DNA from 3 places in the Peribacillus sp. TH27 genome. Region 3 is predicted to be linked to each of the others. Evidence: riboswitches for the same ligand, from Rfam matches in the RefSeq annotation. Region 3 holds a riboswitch; each other region holds the start of a gene.
The links. A riboswitch is a leader RNA that binds a small molecule or an ion and turns the genes downstream of it on or off. The one in region 3 is predicted to bind cyclic di-GMP.

Region 1 (5,120 bases), 700 kb from region 3:
AAAATCATTCAGGAGCTAATGGTCACATTAAAAATGGATTTGGCTATATCCAAGGAATTAATGTCCCTTTATGATTATTTGAATCGACGCTTGATTGAAGCCAACATTAAAAGTGATCTGGATATTTTAGAAGAGGTTGAAGGGTTTGTCATGGAATTTCGCGATACATGGAAGGAAGCTATTCAGTTGAACCGCCAGAAGCAATTTGCCAATAGTGGTCAAGCATAATGGGAGCTATTCAACATTTTTATGAGGCAACGAACCAATTACTTTCGACGTTGGAAAATGAGCAGGATCGGGACCGGAAAATTGAAAAGGTTGAGGCCTTGCTTGAGGAGCGGGAGAAGTTGATGGCAGGGATTCAACCGCCTTTTTCTGATTCTGAACAGGATTTAGGGAAGAAGTTAATCGAACTCAACGAAAAAGTTTCACAACTTCTAGAAGAACAAAAAGTAGAAATCCAACGCGATATTAAACAGCTAAGTCTCAAAAAAGAATCTACTAATAAATATGTGAACCCTTATCAATCATTATCCACAGATGGCGTGTTCTACGATAAAAGAAATTAGATATTAATCAGCCGTTTTAATTGCAAACAGTTTTAATGTTAATTGTTTTTAAATTTTCTGTAAATATTAAGGGCTTAATTTTTTCTTTATAGCTTTGTATTTGTTATAATAAAGCTAGGGCAGACATCAACCCTTTCCTAACCTTCCGACAATTGTTTCATAATCTCGACATATTTCATGATGTGTTTCTAAAGGAAACCGGAGGGGTATTGTAGAATCTAACTGTATAGTCTTAATTTAAGGAGGACTCACTTTATGAATTACAACGTACGCGGTGAAAACATTGAGGTAACTCCAGCAATTCGAGAATACGTCGAAAAGAAAATTGGCAAGTTAGAACGATATTTTAACAATACACCAGATGCAAATGTGTTAGTGAATTTGAAAGTTAACAATAATACATCCAAGGTCGAAGTGACGATTCCTATGCAGAATTTGGTTCTTCGCGCTGAAGAGGAAAATGCGGATATGTATGCTGCTATTGACTTGATTAATGACAAGCTTGAACGCCAAATTCGTAAACATAAAACGAAAGTCAATCGTAAATTCCGTAACAACTTATCTACAACTCCTGAGGCGTTCGCCTTTAATACGGAAATTGATGAAGTGGTGGATGAATTTGAAGATGATACTGATATTGAAGTAGTCCGCAATAAGCGCTTTGATTTGAAGCCAATGGATAGTGAAGAAGCGATTCTGCAAATGAATATGCTTGGTCACAGTTTCTTCGTTTACACCAATGCGGATACAAATACAACGAACGTTGTGTACCGTCGTAAAGATGGGCGCTACGGATTAATTGAACCTAGTTAATATGAATCTATAAACAAAAGCACAACCCAGACTATGGGTTGTGCTTTTTAAATTTTACTCCATCCATTGCAATGTTCATTTGGGCTAAGGAGTTCTATAAGCTCTGGAAAAATAACCACCGATTTCAACCATAGAAGTCAATGGTTGTTTATATTTCCTTCCTTTTTCCTTAATGATCTTTCGGCAATTTGATAAGTGTTTTGATAATGTGATAATAAGTAAAATCCATCTGTTGAAAACAAGGTATCAAATAGTATCGATTAATTGGTTGGCTCCTGGGAATTTCATTGTTCTCTAAAAAACACAATGAAGTATGGAATGTATTGCATTTTCTTTAAAAAGAACATTTTCCGTTCTTTAATAAGATAAATAGGTACTTATACCTATTTAAATAACCCCTCCTATTGCACTATACTCAGATTAAAGTTCTTTAAAAAGAACAATAATTTATTTATATAAAATGATTTGATTATGGTGCAGAGGAGTTGGATTTTTGTATCAGAAAAATTGCTATACATGTCATAGAGCGTCTTTTAGCAGTGCAGAATATGGAGGTTGGCTTTGTCCGACCTGCGGTGAGGACTTGTCTGCGCAAAAAGCCTTTGATGCACTTATTATGGAAAGAATTAATATGCCCCATCGTTTGAATAAGAAGGGCAATGTTTATAATTTTATAAAAAAACGAACGTGAATCATTTGAACCATCTTGTTTTGTACATGAAATAGACAAAAAATATCATGGATTTCTTGATTTTGTAATATTTTGTCGATAAAAAGTTGTGCATTGTGGTAATTTAGCGACATAAAGTAGCAATATTTGGAGCAAATATTCGCTATAATAACTTAATAAATATAGTTTTTGTAATAATTTCCCTGACAAAGGCAAGCTCAGTGAAAGATGAGGGCGCAAAGGCACAGGCCTAAGTTTGCTTAATGCTAAGATGGCTGGTCTGCCTGAAATACATACAAGTAGTATTTTAGGAGGATAAAAGAGGTGGTTAACGTGGAAGTGGATCAAGAATGGGTGAAGTTGATTTCAGAAGCTAGGAAATTGGGTTTTAAGAAAGAAGAAATTAGTGCTTTTTTAAAAAAAGAGAATCTAAATGTGCCACTAGAGCAGAACAATGAAAACTAAGAACCAAAAAGGAATGAAAAAAACATCCCTATAAACAGTTGATTTACAACATAGCTGCTTATAGGGATTATTTTATTTTCTGAAATTCTATCAATACTAGTTTGATAGAGCAGTACTATTTATGTTTGTGAAGATAGTTTAGAATTCATCTATTCTTGCTTATCTTTTCTCCATTTATTAAACTCAATGAACTCTCTGAATTGTTGTTTTGAAACGCCAGAATTCATAGCTTCCTCAACAATTTTCATCCAGTCAGTGTCCAAGGATTCCTTATTTGGTGCATCGTAAAGAAGGGCATCTACAGGAATGTTAAGTACAGAAGAGATTTTTTCGAGAAATTGAATAGAAGGATTCGTTTGTAAGTTACGCTCGAGCGAACTTAAGTATGACTTTGCTACTCCGGCTTTATCGGCTAGTTCAGTCATTGACATTTTCTTTTCTTCTCTCAGTTTTTTTACACGTTCACCAATCAACAATACCACCTCGAAACATGTTCTATTTATCTTCGATTTATAAGTTTTAAACCCACATAAAATCACAGGAATAGGAAGCCTGAAAAGCTAGATTGCTTCAACTGACTATCAGTCATAGAGGGACCAAAAATTTCTATTGATAGAAGGTTGTGCTTACTTCGCATTTTCGTTTGTCTTGTTAAGGACTCATGTGAAAAGTGGGGAGTGTGTAATGTACTTTTGCTACTTCCCTCTATTTTAACAGTTTTACCCCTCTTTTATCCAATGTTTTTCGTAAGAACTGAATTCAGGTCCATAGACATAGAGTGACATGAAGTTGTACCTCTAGAATAGAAGTGTTAAAATTAAGCTTGGATTAGTATTAACAGAAGGTGTGTTTCTTCTTACTTATATGAATGTGTTATTGAATGATCATTACCATAATAGAGGAGCGTTATTGAATGCTTAATATATTAAATAAAGTTTTTGATCCGAATAAGCGAGAAATTAAGCGTCTGGAAAAAGTCGCTGATCAGGTCGAAGCGCTGGCTGATGAGACAGCTGCGTTATCGGATGAGCAGTTGCGCGCCAAAACAGAGGAGTTTAAGGAGCGTTATCAAAACGGGGAAACCGTGGATGATTTGCTTGTTGAAGCTTTTGCGGTTGCGCGTGAAGGGGCAAAACGAGCTCTTGGTTTGTATCCTTACCGTGTTCAAATCATGGGTGGGGCATCACTTCATGATGGAAACATCTCTGAGATGAAAACGGGGGAAGGTAAAACATTAACATCAACCATGCCGGTTTATTTAAACGCGCTTACTGGTAAAGGTGTGCATGTCGTGACTGTCAATGAATACTTGGCGCACCGTGATGCAACTGAGATGGGTGTATTGTATGATTTCCTGGGTTTGACTGTTGGGTTGAATTTGAACAGTCATTCTAAAGAAGAAAAACAAGCTGCCTACAATGCTGACATTACTTATAGCACGAATAATGAGTTAGGCTTTGATTACTTGCGTGACAATATGGTTTTGTATAAAGAACAAATGGTACAGCGCCCGTTGCATTTTGCTGTCATCGATGAAGTCGATTCGATTTTGATTGATGAAGCGAGAACGCCATTGATTATTTCTGGTTCAGCGCAAAAATCGGCACAGCTTTACATCCAAGCAAATGCGTTTGTGAGGACGTTACAAAAAGAAACGGACTATACGTATGATGAAAAAACAAAAGGTGTTCAGCTGACCGAAGAAGGTATGAACCGTGCTGAAAGAGCATTTAATATCGATAACTTGTTCGATATCAACCATGTTACCTTAAACCATCATATTAATCAGGCTCTGAAGGCGCATGTTTCCATGCATTTGGATGTGGATTATGTTGTTCAAGATGGCGAGATAGTCATCGTCGATCAATTCACTGGCCGTTTAATGAAGGGCCGTCGTTATAGTGAAGGTCTTCATCAGGCAATTGAAGCAAAAGAGGGCCTTGAAATTCAAAATGAAAGCATGACTCTTGCAACCATCACGTTCCAAAACTATTTCCGGATGTACGAAAAACTTTCTGGTATGACAGGTACAGCTAAGACAGAGGAAGAGGAATTTCGGAATATCTATAATATGAATGTTATTGCGATTCCAACAAACCGGAATATTGTTCGTGATGACCGCGCCGATCTTATTTACGCGTCAACGGATGGGAAATTCCGCGCTGTTGTGGAAGACATCGCTGAGCGTTATACAAAAGGACAGCCAGTGCTTGTTGGTACTGTTGCCATTGAAACGTCTGAAGTCATTTCTGCGTATTTATCCAAAAAAGGTATACCTCATGATGTTTTGAATGCAAAGAATCATGAGCGTGAAGCAGAAATCATTGCGAATGCAGGTAATCAAGGTTCAGTTACAATCGCTACTAACATGGCTGGCCGTGGTACGGATATCAAGCTTGGCGAAGGTGTCAAAGAACTTGGCGGCCTTGCTGTTATCGGTACGGAGCGTCATGAAAGTCGAAGGATAGATAACCAGTTGCGTGGTCGTTCCGGTCGTCAGGGAGATCCTGGGGTTACTCAATTCTATTTATCAATGGAAGATGAACTGATGCGACGCTTCGGTTCGGATAATATGAAAAGTATGATGGCACGTCTTGGTATGG
Region 2 (5,120 bases), 660 kb from region 3:
AATTTTTACTTTTTCATTCATCAATTTCACCACTTTTTTAGGAATCGTAAAAATTTTGTTTGAGACTCATATTCAATAAATATTTACCTTTCATTTCGCACTATCAGTTTGAAAAATCCCACTTAATATAGGTAAGCTTTTACCCTATTTTTCGTTTTACAGGTTTAGGATTCACGGATATTTCTGTTACTGGTTTTTTTCTTCTCGTAATATACGATCCAAGGTTCATGCATGGTTTTTCAACGAATACATACGCCAATGAAGATAGTAAAAAGGAAAAGAAGAATGAAAACATTAATATTAAGCCGGTAGGCAACTTATCATAAAATAGGTACATGAAGGAGAATAACGAGATGAGATGATACAAATACAGACTATAAGAAATTTTACCGAGAAAAGTAAGTGCTTTAGACCGTAATAATGATGAAAGTTTTAAGGAAGATATGCTCATAATCATAAAGATACAAACACCACACGATACAACATAGTCCCTGAAAATATAATTGTTTAATAAATCTACTTCACCAATTATACCTTCGTACATAAAACAAATAAATGCGATCATCAGTACTACAATTTTTACAGTTTTTTTCATCTTGGAAGTATAGTTAAATAGGTAATGGCGATACTTCGCTAATATTGCTCCCAATAAAAAAATAGTTATGTAGTGGAAACTCAAAAGACTGCTAGTTATGTTCAAATTGGAACCAAACAAATATAAAACCATAGTTGATGAAAAACTTAAAATCATAAACCAAAATAAGGAATATTTGAATTTTTTTCGTATAAATAGAAAAATCAAAACTGGAAATATAATCGAGATTCTCATTTCGTGGACAAGAGACCATATTACATTGTTATAGGCGTCAGTATTGTAACTCCCGATAAACAAAAGATGTTGTAATAATAGAGTCGGTGTGTCTGAAACGGTCCAGGATTTGCTAAACCAGTTACTAATAAACGGCATATCATTATGGCTTAAAAGCATTTTAGCCAATATAGCTATAATTATTGCTACTAGATATGGTAAATAAATTCGAAAAACTCGTTTTATTAAGTATGTAGGATAATGGAATTTCTCATTATTAATAGATAAATACAAAACAAAACCACTTAATACAAAGAATAGAATGACAGACTCATTGCCGCTACTGAAAAAAAGTCTTAGAGGAGTTTCCTTGAATAAATAGAATATGTAGGGACTGCTTGAATCATACCGATAACTTGCATATGATGGGTATATCATCATATAATGCCCAATTAATACAATAAGTGCGACTAATCCTCTTAGTGAGTCTAATTCCTCATATCTACTAGACATATTCCCCCTCCATAAGAACCGTTTTTTTTATAATATAGCATTTGTTCGTTATAAAGTATAGTTAGTTCTCTAAAACAGACAAAGGTAGACAAAAATAGACAAAAAAAGTAAAAAGGTGAACCATGGTATCCTAATCTATAAGCAAATTATTAGGGGAAGTTTAAATTTGAATCTACAAGGAAATTCCGGAAAGCTGGTAAATTTCAATCTTCTTGGAATTTGAATTTAAAAAACTTTAAAGAAAGTGTTACTGACCAGTTGGTATTTAGGGGAGGTTTTATATAAGGGATATACAGTTTTCAAAGTCAGTTTTAAAGTAAATGGGGGACGGAAAAACTGTTTATGTCAAAGGTTTATATATAGTAGTTTTTTTATGTTTAATATATAAAGGAAGAGAATTAGTTATAGCCTGTCATTAGACTAAAGAATATAGACCTTAAGATTATTAAGAAGATATTTGAATTACTTACTAATTAAAACTTTATCGAATAATGTTATAAAGTAATTAATAGTTATCTATTAACAATTGTTAACTTATTAAGTATAATTAATCTCAATATAGTAATTGAAGTAAGGGCGCAAAACCAGAGGTCTAAGGTATTTGCTAGGAGGCTGGTTTACCGCAAAAAGGATGAAATGAATTTATGCCTTTAATTCAAATGAGAGAAATTTGGACACCAATTAAATTAATTGGAGTTAAGCTTTTTAAATAGATAATGGAAGTGTCTTTATCATGGTTTTTAACCACCATCGTAAGAAGATTACGTAAAATGTTCAATACTCTTGAGAAACGCAAACCTATTGAAAAGTAGGGACGCAAAATTACAGGTCTAAGGCTATGCTAAGACGGCTGTGTTACCACAAATAGGGTGAAAAAGAAGATATGCAGAAAAAAATTGATGCAGAATGGATTATTTTAATTTTGGAAGCAAAAAGTGTAGGGGTTTCCATTCAAGAAGTGCGAGAGTTTATTCAGAATGAACAGAACTTGAATAATCAGCCCCACAAGAATTAGAATTAGATAAACAAAAATATATATATACTTTGGAGGGCTGTTATTCAGCCTTTTTTTTTATGAACTGGATTCTTCTGTTATCTTTTGTTATAACTTAAAAGCTTGCGGATGAAGCGATCTGCTATCAACAAAATTAGTCATTTGCGTGAGCTGATACCTAAGAGTTTCTAATAGATTAGCACAATATATTGTTAGTTCCCTATAGTATTGTTCGGAAATTGTAAGTACCAATATTTCTATAGAATATTTGGATATAATTAGATATTTTTCCGACTAGAATGTTCCGGCTCTAAGACTTTTCAACAAGTAGTAAAATATTTAATAAAAAATCAGGATAATAAGTATATAGTACTATTGTAAGCGTTTTCTCATTGGATTAATATGAAGAAGGTAGTGAGTACAAAGAAGTGGTATTATTTAAGAACAGTAAATGGTTTAAACAAATTGTAGCCCTAAAAACAGTTCTTTAGCAACAGATAAAGATAGAAAACTTTTTAGTGATGGATGAAACCTTGGACAGTTTAATAGGGTAATTGGTATATTGGAATATTTTGAATTAATGTATTTTGTATGATTTATAGTAGACTATAAAGTGACGAATAGATATAAATGCCCAACAAAAAAATAGTGAATAAAACAGTTAATATTTTTGTGTATTTGACGATACTATACTATAAAGAAAAAGCTAAAAGGACTTCGCAGAGGGCGATGTCAAGCTGCCATCAAAATACAAGGAGAATTTGATGACAAAAAATAAATATATTACGTTCGAGGAAGTTTATGAAAAGAAAGAAAGAAGCAAGAAAATTTTTATTGGGTCTTATATTACTATTACTTTAATCTTGATTTCTTTATTGACTTTTTTTCTTGGTCGATCATAAGGGTGTTTATCAAATAGGGCTGAGAGATCAGTCCTTTTTGATTTCTTTTTCTTTTGTTTTTTACACCTAATGAACTACATATTTTCAGCTGATGATATTAATAATCCGTCAGTTATGAACTTTTTGTGATTATTCTATTAATATTTCTTTAAAAATTCTGATTTTACCCTTTTTGAATTTATTTCCGCTTGCCAATACACTTTTTATATGTGATTATCAATTAAAAGAGCTATATTCCTTATTTTAGAAAAATAGGTTTAGTACAACTGTTTTACATAGAGGCTCTATTCAAATTGGAGTGGATATTCTAATGGATTTTATTGATATATTAATAGATACGTATACAAAAGGCGAGTTTCAGCAGGATGTTACAGTAAATGATCTTGTGGAAGATCTTAAGGAAAAACTAAGCGGTATCATTGAGGAACATGATAGAATATGATCCGTAAGTTCCGTAAGTGGTTAATCCCAGCTTTGTTCGTTTTATGGGCCATGTTAATCTTCTTTTTTTCCTCACAGACGTATGAGGAGCAAAGGATTTCTCCCTTTTTAGGACAGTTAAATACCCCGTTTTTGTATGAAAAACTCGGTGGTATTTCATTTATGTATGGTGGGCTTGAGGTGAGTGTTCATACAGCTGGAGTGGCTGGGTTTTTGGAGTTTTTTATTCGTAAGGGTGCCCATCTTATTATCTTTTTTGTGTTCGGTTTTTTGACGATTAGTGTTTGGCGCACTTTTGTAAAAAACGGCGTTATTTCGTCTTTAGGTGCTCTTTTGTGTGTCCTTTTTTATGCTAGTGCGGACGAACTGCATCAAAAATTCACAGGTGGACGTACCCCCTTGTGGCAGGATGTTATGCTTGATACGTTTGGTGGATTACTAGGTATTTTATGCTTTTTTATAATAAATCGACGGCGAAAGCGTCATTGAATGATTTCCCCTTTATCCTTCAACTCCTTATAAATAAGAAATCTCCCATGAAACCGTACCCATACAATACTTAAGAAGTATGTCTAACAACATGCTTCTTTTTTATCGTTTATCCCATATATATTATAGCAATGACCTTTGTGAAGGTGATGAAAGATGAAAAGACAAAATAAGAGTCCAAAAGGAATATTGGCAAGTATGCTCCTAGTTTTAGCTGTAGGAGGTTGTATCTTTTTTCTTTGGCCGAGTGGCCCTGTACGCTTGGTGGAGGATTTTTATGAGTATGAGAGTGGGGCTGAGTTCGGGAAGTCATGGGATTTATTAAGTTCTGAAATGAAGCTGCGGTTCCCGAATCGAGGCGATTATGTGCAAAATCGGGCCCATGTTTTTATGTCGCATATGGAAGTGGAAACCTTTCAGTATGATGTAGGTCGATCTAAGAAAGTGAAGAACTGGAGCCTGGCTAAGGATGGAAAAGTGCATAAAACTGCCTATATGATTCCTGTAACACAGGTCTTCGATTCTCGCTTTGGCGTGTTTACAATAGAACAGGATTGCTATGTGGTAAAGGAAAAAGACGAATGGCGTTTGTTATGGGATTATCGTTTTGAATAGATTCCTCTCCTTTTTCGAGGTTTAAGATTCTTTTAATTATTGAAAATGGAGAGGGTATATACCTAGGAAATCAACAGTTTTCCTTCTCATGAAACATATTTCATTTTAGAGCGATCACTGATGGCTTTCAGAATAAACATTTTGTCCTGTTTGCTTAGCATTGTCCAACTACCTGCCTTGATTTTCATACAATTCACTCCTTTTATGATTGTTATAGAATATGAAGGATATTTAACATAATTTCGTGTCCAAAGAATAATAGTGTCTAGTGATAAAAAAGGTTCAAGTAGAAGAAAGGAATATTCAACTCATACTAGATTATACCGTCTTTTTGCGCCTAATAAACAACAAAGATTCC
Region 3 (5,120 bases):
TTTCTGCGGACCTATTCCTTTTATGGAAGCAATCAATGAGGCCCTAAGTAAATGGAGTGTATCGAAAGACCATATTCATTATGAAGTATTTAGTCCACTCGCTATTTTAGGAGAAAAATAAGTAAATTAAATTTGTGAATAAAAAGGATCTTTGATTGAAGGTCCTTTTTTCATGGCTAATAAGAAGAAAGGGAAGTCTTGAAATACTATTTATTACTAACACAAGAAGGAGAAAGGATTATGAAGAATAACGAAAGCGATCTCCCGACAGGATTAGCTAAACCTGCACAACGAGCACTCGCTGGAGGTGGGTACTTGTAACTTGAGCAGTTTACTAAGCTAAGTGAAGCAGAGGTCTTGCAGCTACATGGTATGGGAGCTAAGGCATCGGAGCAAATTCGTCGTGCTCTTTCTGAGAAAGGATTAGCGTTCGCCAACGGTTCTTGAAAAACCTTTGTTGTACATATTACATTAGGATGAGAGGTACTGCGGTATCTCCTTTTTTTGTTGCGAGCAGGATTATCGAAAAAAGCAACGAATAGTAGGGTAATGAACATAAAATAAACGAGTGAGGGTGAATTTGATGGGAGTTCAAGCGGAAAAGATCTTTGTTAACTTGCCTGTTAAAGATTTGAATGCCTCAATAGAATTTTTCACAAAAGTTGGCTTTGAGTTTAACGAGCAAATGACCAATGAAAATGCAACGTGTGTGGTTATCAGTGAATCTATATATGTCATGTTATTGGTTGAAGATTACTTTAAAACGTTTACCAAGAGAGAAATCCCGGATTCAGCAAAAAGTACGGAAGCTATTGTGGCATTATCGGTTAAAAGTAAGGAAGAAGTGGATGAGATCGTGAATAAAGCCCTGGATGCTGGTGGAAAGCCTTTTAATGAAGCCATTGATCATGGGTTCATGTACGGTTGGAGTTTTCAGGATATAGATGGACATCTTTGGGAGATATTTTACATGGATGAAAGCGGATTTAATCAAAATTAAATCTATTTCAAGACACAATCCTTCACTAAGGACTGTGTCTTTTTTTGAAGTTCAGTGTCGTACCTGAGTCAACATGATTGCCTGCTTGTTAAAGTATAAAATAACAATTTATACTTATGATACAATATAAGGGAAAATGTAAAGGCGGGTACAAAAAGTGACGACAATTTACGATATTGCAAAAAAAGCAAATGTTTCACCGATGACTGTATCGAGAGTTATTAATAATAAAGGAAATATCAGTGAAAAGACTAGAGAAAAAGTAGAAGCTGTTATAAAAGAGTTAAACTATATACCAAATTCAGCTGCTCAAAGTTTGAATATTAAAAAAACCAAGTTACTTTCATTAATCATAACTGACATCACTAACCCCTTTTTTACAAAGGTTGCAAGAGGCGCTGCGGATAAGGCTAATCAAATGGGATATCAGCTTATTTTATGTAATACAGATGAAAACTACGAAAAAGAAAGTGAGTATATCAATGCATTAATTTCTAAAAGGGTAGATGGCGTAATTATTGCTCCTACAGGTGATCAATCGACCAAAAACTTAAAGAAACTTATTAAAAACAGAATCCCATTTACATTAATAGATAGGCAAATTGAAGATGTTTCGTGTGATAGAGTGCTTGGAGATAACTATGAAGGGACAAAATTGCTTCTTCAGCATTTAATTGATTATGGTCATCAAAGAATAGCAATGGTTCATGGCCCACTTACGATTTCCACTTCGAAAGAGCGGTATCAGGCGTATATTGAAACGTTAAAAATTAATGATTTAAAGATAGATCCCGCTTTCCTAGTAGAGACTCATTATAAACAAGAAAAGCGATGGAATGGAATCGCTCATTTGGTTAATGTTTCTCCTGCTGATCGTCCAACAGCGATTTTTGCAGCGAATAACTTCATTGCCATTAAAATTATTAAAAGTTTACGAGAAAAAAAGATTAAAGTTCCAGAAGACATTGCCGTCGTTTGCTTTGACGATTTAGAATTATTTTCAGACTTTGATCCTTTTTTGACTGTATCTTCGCAGCCTGCTTATGACTTCGGATATTTAGGAACACAATTAGTGATTGAAAGAGTAGATGAAGTCGGTCCAGCTGATTATCGCACAATAAATTTAAAGCCTGAATTGGTAATCAGAAAATCATCTGGAACTCCTATAAAATAATAGGAGTTTTTCTCTGCTGCGGAGATTAGCACATATGAAAAAACCACCTAATAACCTAATAGAAGGTGAGCCTTTTCTATTCATTCAAATATCTGAACATGAATTATTCAAGTAATTCAGCACCGTAAGAATTATCAATTATGCAACGCCAGGTACCTGTAGAATCCTTTTTAAAAACATAGGTAGCCATTCTTTCCATTGAGAATGCCGAATCAGTCTTTTGATTGGCACTCAGTAGGGCTTTTGCTACAACTAATGCCGTATCACCTGTTTCAATTATTGCCATCTGTTCTTGATTAACAATTAAACTATGATTAAAATAATCAGCGATAGCAACGAATGCCCGACGTATTTCTTCTTTGCCTTTAGCTAACGTTCCAGGTTTTACAACTAATGTAGCATCCTCTGAATAGAAATCCATTAATTGATCGAAATCCTCGTTATTTATTGCTCGGTCTGCATTCTTTATTACTAGTTCTAACTCATGAGTTTGCATATTTGCCCTCCTATCCGATAGGTAATTTATAGGGATTCCAATTTACCCCTTAGTGAAGAATATTCGACTGTCTTGTTGAGGAATCCTTCTCTTGGCCAAATAAGAAAAATCAACTTCATTACTATAAAGCCATTTTTGAAGGGCAATCTGCCTATAGGGTAGCAATGAAAATAATTACCGTAGCAAACCATCCTAGTTATTACAGCTAAAGGTGAATTATTAGCTTTTCTATTTTGATAAAGTAAAGAAATAGAAAAAAGGCGTTAATGTGTAAAAAATGTGTCAGGCAGCAAGCATAGGCCTATTGTCTACCTTCTAATAAAAATCCCCTAATTTCCTCTAACGGTATTTCTACATTGATAGCCATTTGAATGAGTTCAATCCATTCTGTATCTAATTCTTTTACTCTGTCATTTGTCTGAAGTAACATTACCTATTCCTCCGTTGAAGAGGTAGCCCAGCTATCATAGTCAATCTGACCTTAGACCTGTTAGCTTTGCGTCCTAACCTTTCGATTAGTTTGCCGTTTTCTCATTTTATTATAGTTATATATTACTATCTAGATAGTGCTAATGTTGTCGTAAATTGTAGAAATGTAATTATTATTCTTTAAAAACAAATTGTTAATTCGATTGGGAGACCTGTTGAATGACAATAAAGATATTTAATGGGAAATAAAACTATTATATTTAATATGATTTTTTGTATTAAAGAAGGAACCATCCATTTTTAATAGAATGTAAGACTTTGATTAAGAGGAGGATGATCAGTTTGGAGAGAAGAGCTTTACTGGTATCTCGATTTCCAGAATATGAAGAAGAAATTGGCGGATGGCTATGGTGTTTAGAAGATGTTCGCCGTACTCTTTTAACAGAATTAACTGGAATCAGCCAAGGGATCCTTGATACAAAAATGGATGAAAGACAAACGATTGGCTCGCTGTTATATCACATTGCATTGGTCGAGGCAGATTGGTTATATGAAGAGGTTCTTGTTACTGAATGGGATTCTGAAATACGCTCGTTGTTTCCGTTAGAATGCCGTTCTGAGGAGGGCTCTTTAACCCATATTGAGGGACAAACTGTAGAAGAACATGTTAACCGACTTAATAAGGTACGTGAAGTGTTTCTTTCCCACTTTCGTTCAATGGATCTAACAGATTGGCGTAAACCGAGGGTTCTTGAACAATATGACGTCACACCTGAGTGGGTTGTGTACCATTTGATTGAACATGAATCACATCATAGGGGGCAGATTTTCCAATTGCTAAGCAAATTACGGAATGATTAAGATGTTAAAGAGTGGGAACTTTTTATCCATCTTTAACTAACTGATTGGCTCCAGTTAATTATCAAACCCACTAAGCGGTGGCTTGTTTATGAACATTAGCACATTATTCCGCATTACCAGCTATTTCAAGTGGTGTAGTTATTCCATTAAAGGGCGCCTTTATGAAAAAAAGAAGGTGCCCTTTTTGAATGGGACCATATTCTTGAATAACGGATAACTCTAAGATAACTGCAACTTCAGCTTTAGACTTAGCGGAAATAAAAACATCCTTTTTTGTTAAGACTTAGAGAATATATGGAGGTGCTTTAAAATGGGTATAAGAAAAATCACAACAAACTTGTGGTTTGATACACAAGCAGAAGAGGCGGCTAAATTTTACGCTTCTATCTTTAAAAATTCCAAGATTGGAAGAATCACTCACTATGGAAAAGAGGGGCATGAAATCCACGGGATATTAGAAGGAACAGTAATGACCGTGGAATTCCAACTGGAGGGCCAGGAATTCGTAGCATTAAATGGCGGTCCGCAATTCAAATTTACAGAGGCAATATCATTTATAGTCAATTGCGAGTCACAAGCAGAATTGGACTATTTTTGGGACAAACTCTCCGAAGGCGGAGACGAGAAGGCACAAGTGTGCGGTTGGCTGAAAGATAAGTATGGTGTTTCGTGGCAAATTATTCCTACGGCCCTAACTGAGATGCTAAGCGACCACGATCCAGAAAAATCAGCAAGAGTTATGAATGCAATGCTCCAAATGAAAAAAATTGACATCAAAACATTAAAGCAAGCGTATGAGGGATAAGATTACATTGTTTGAGGTATTAAAAATGAATTTCTTTGTTGTCACTTTACAAGACCATTTAATAAAAAGCTTGATTAAAAACCTGTATAAATGTATACAGGTTTTTTTAGATTGTTCCACTGAACTATCCTCGCTATAGGTCCTTTTTCTTATCTCTAAATATTAACAGTGTTGTTTAACAAATCCTTATTTTGATATTGTTGCAATTAATTTATTGACAATTTAAAATATTGTTGTTATTTTAATGTTACCGGTAACATTCTAGTAACAAGAGGAGGTCAAAATGATTATTGATGCTCATCAGCATTTTTGGAAGATTGACCGAGCTGACTATTCTTGGCTTTCAAAAGATATG

Region 1: it holds a riboswitch for cyclic di-GMP, as region 3 does, so the genes downstream of both, JFU24_RS17995 (anti-repressor SinI family protein) here and JFU24_RS30425 (anti-repressor SinI family protein) in region 3, are expected to answer to the same signal.
Region 2: it holds a riboswitch for cyclic di-GMP, as region 3 does, so the genes downstream of both, JFU24_RS24565 (anti-repressor SinI family protein) here and JFU24_RS30425 (anti-repressor SinI family protein) in region 3, are expected to answer to the same signal.

What each region holds. Positions count from the first base shown of each region.
Region 1 covers NZ_JAEKEV010000002.1:3,463,790-3,468,909, forward strand. The annotation lists gene fliS (flagellar export chaperone FliS) at 1-228, shown strand, start outside; gene JFU24_RS17980 (flagellar protein FliT) at 228-569, shown strand; gene hpf (ribosome hibernation-promoting factor, HPF/YfiA family) at 825-1,382, shown strand; gene JFU24_RS17990 (hypothetical protein) at 1,876-2,073, shown strand; cyclic di-GMP riboswitch class I at 2,254-2,340, shown strand; gene JFU24_RS17995 (anti-repressor SinI family protein) at 2,377-2,517, shown strand; gene JFU24_RS18000 (helix-turn-helix domain-containing protein) at 2,667-2,990, opposite strand; gene secA (preprotein translocase subunit SecA) at 3,431-5,120, shown strand, end outside.
Region 2 covers NZ_JAEKEV010000002.1:4,820,245-4,825,364, forward strand. The annotation lists gene JFU24_RS24555 (YveK family protein) at 1-21, opposite strand, end outside; gene JFU24_RS24560 (acyltransferase family protein) at 140-1,321, opposite strand; cyclic di-GMP riboswitch class I at 2,103-2,184, shown strand; gene JFU24_RS24565 (anti-repressor SinI family protein) at 2,205-2,336, shown strand; gene JFU24_RS24570 (hypothetical protein) at 3,080-3,217, shown strand; gene JFU24_RS30875 (hypothetical protein) at 3,528-3,659, shown strand; gene JFU24_RS24575 (VanZ family protein) at 3,656-4,147, shown strand; gene JFU24_RS24580 (hypothetical protein) at 4,304-4,762, shown strand.
Region 3 covers NZ_JAEKEV010000002.1:4,159,749-4,164,868, forward strand. The annotation lists gene hmpA (NO-inducible flavohemoprotein) at 1-121, shown strand, start outside; gene JFU24_RS21435 (VOC family protein) at 584-1,000, shown strand; gene JFU24_RS21440 (LacI family DNA-binding transcriptional regulator) at 1,158-2,174, shown strand; gene JFU24_RS21445 (YybH family protein) at 2,278-2,670, opposite strand; gene JFU24_RS30425 (anti-repressor SinI family protein) at 2,972-3,100, opposite strand; cyclic di-GMP riboswitch class I at 3,119-3,205, opposite strand; gene JFU24_RS21450 (DinB family protein) at 3,442-3,960, shown strand; gene JFU24_RS21455 (VOC family protein) at 4,271-4,765, shown strand; gene JFU24_RS21460 (amidohydrolase family protein) at 5,049-5,120, shown strand, end outside.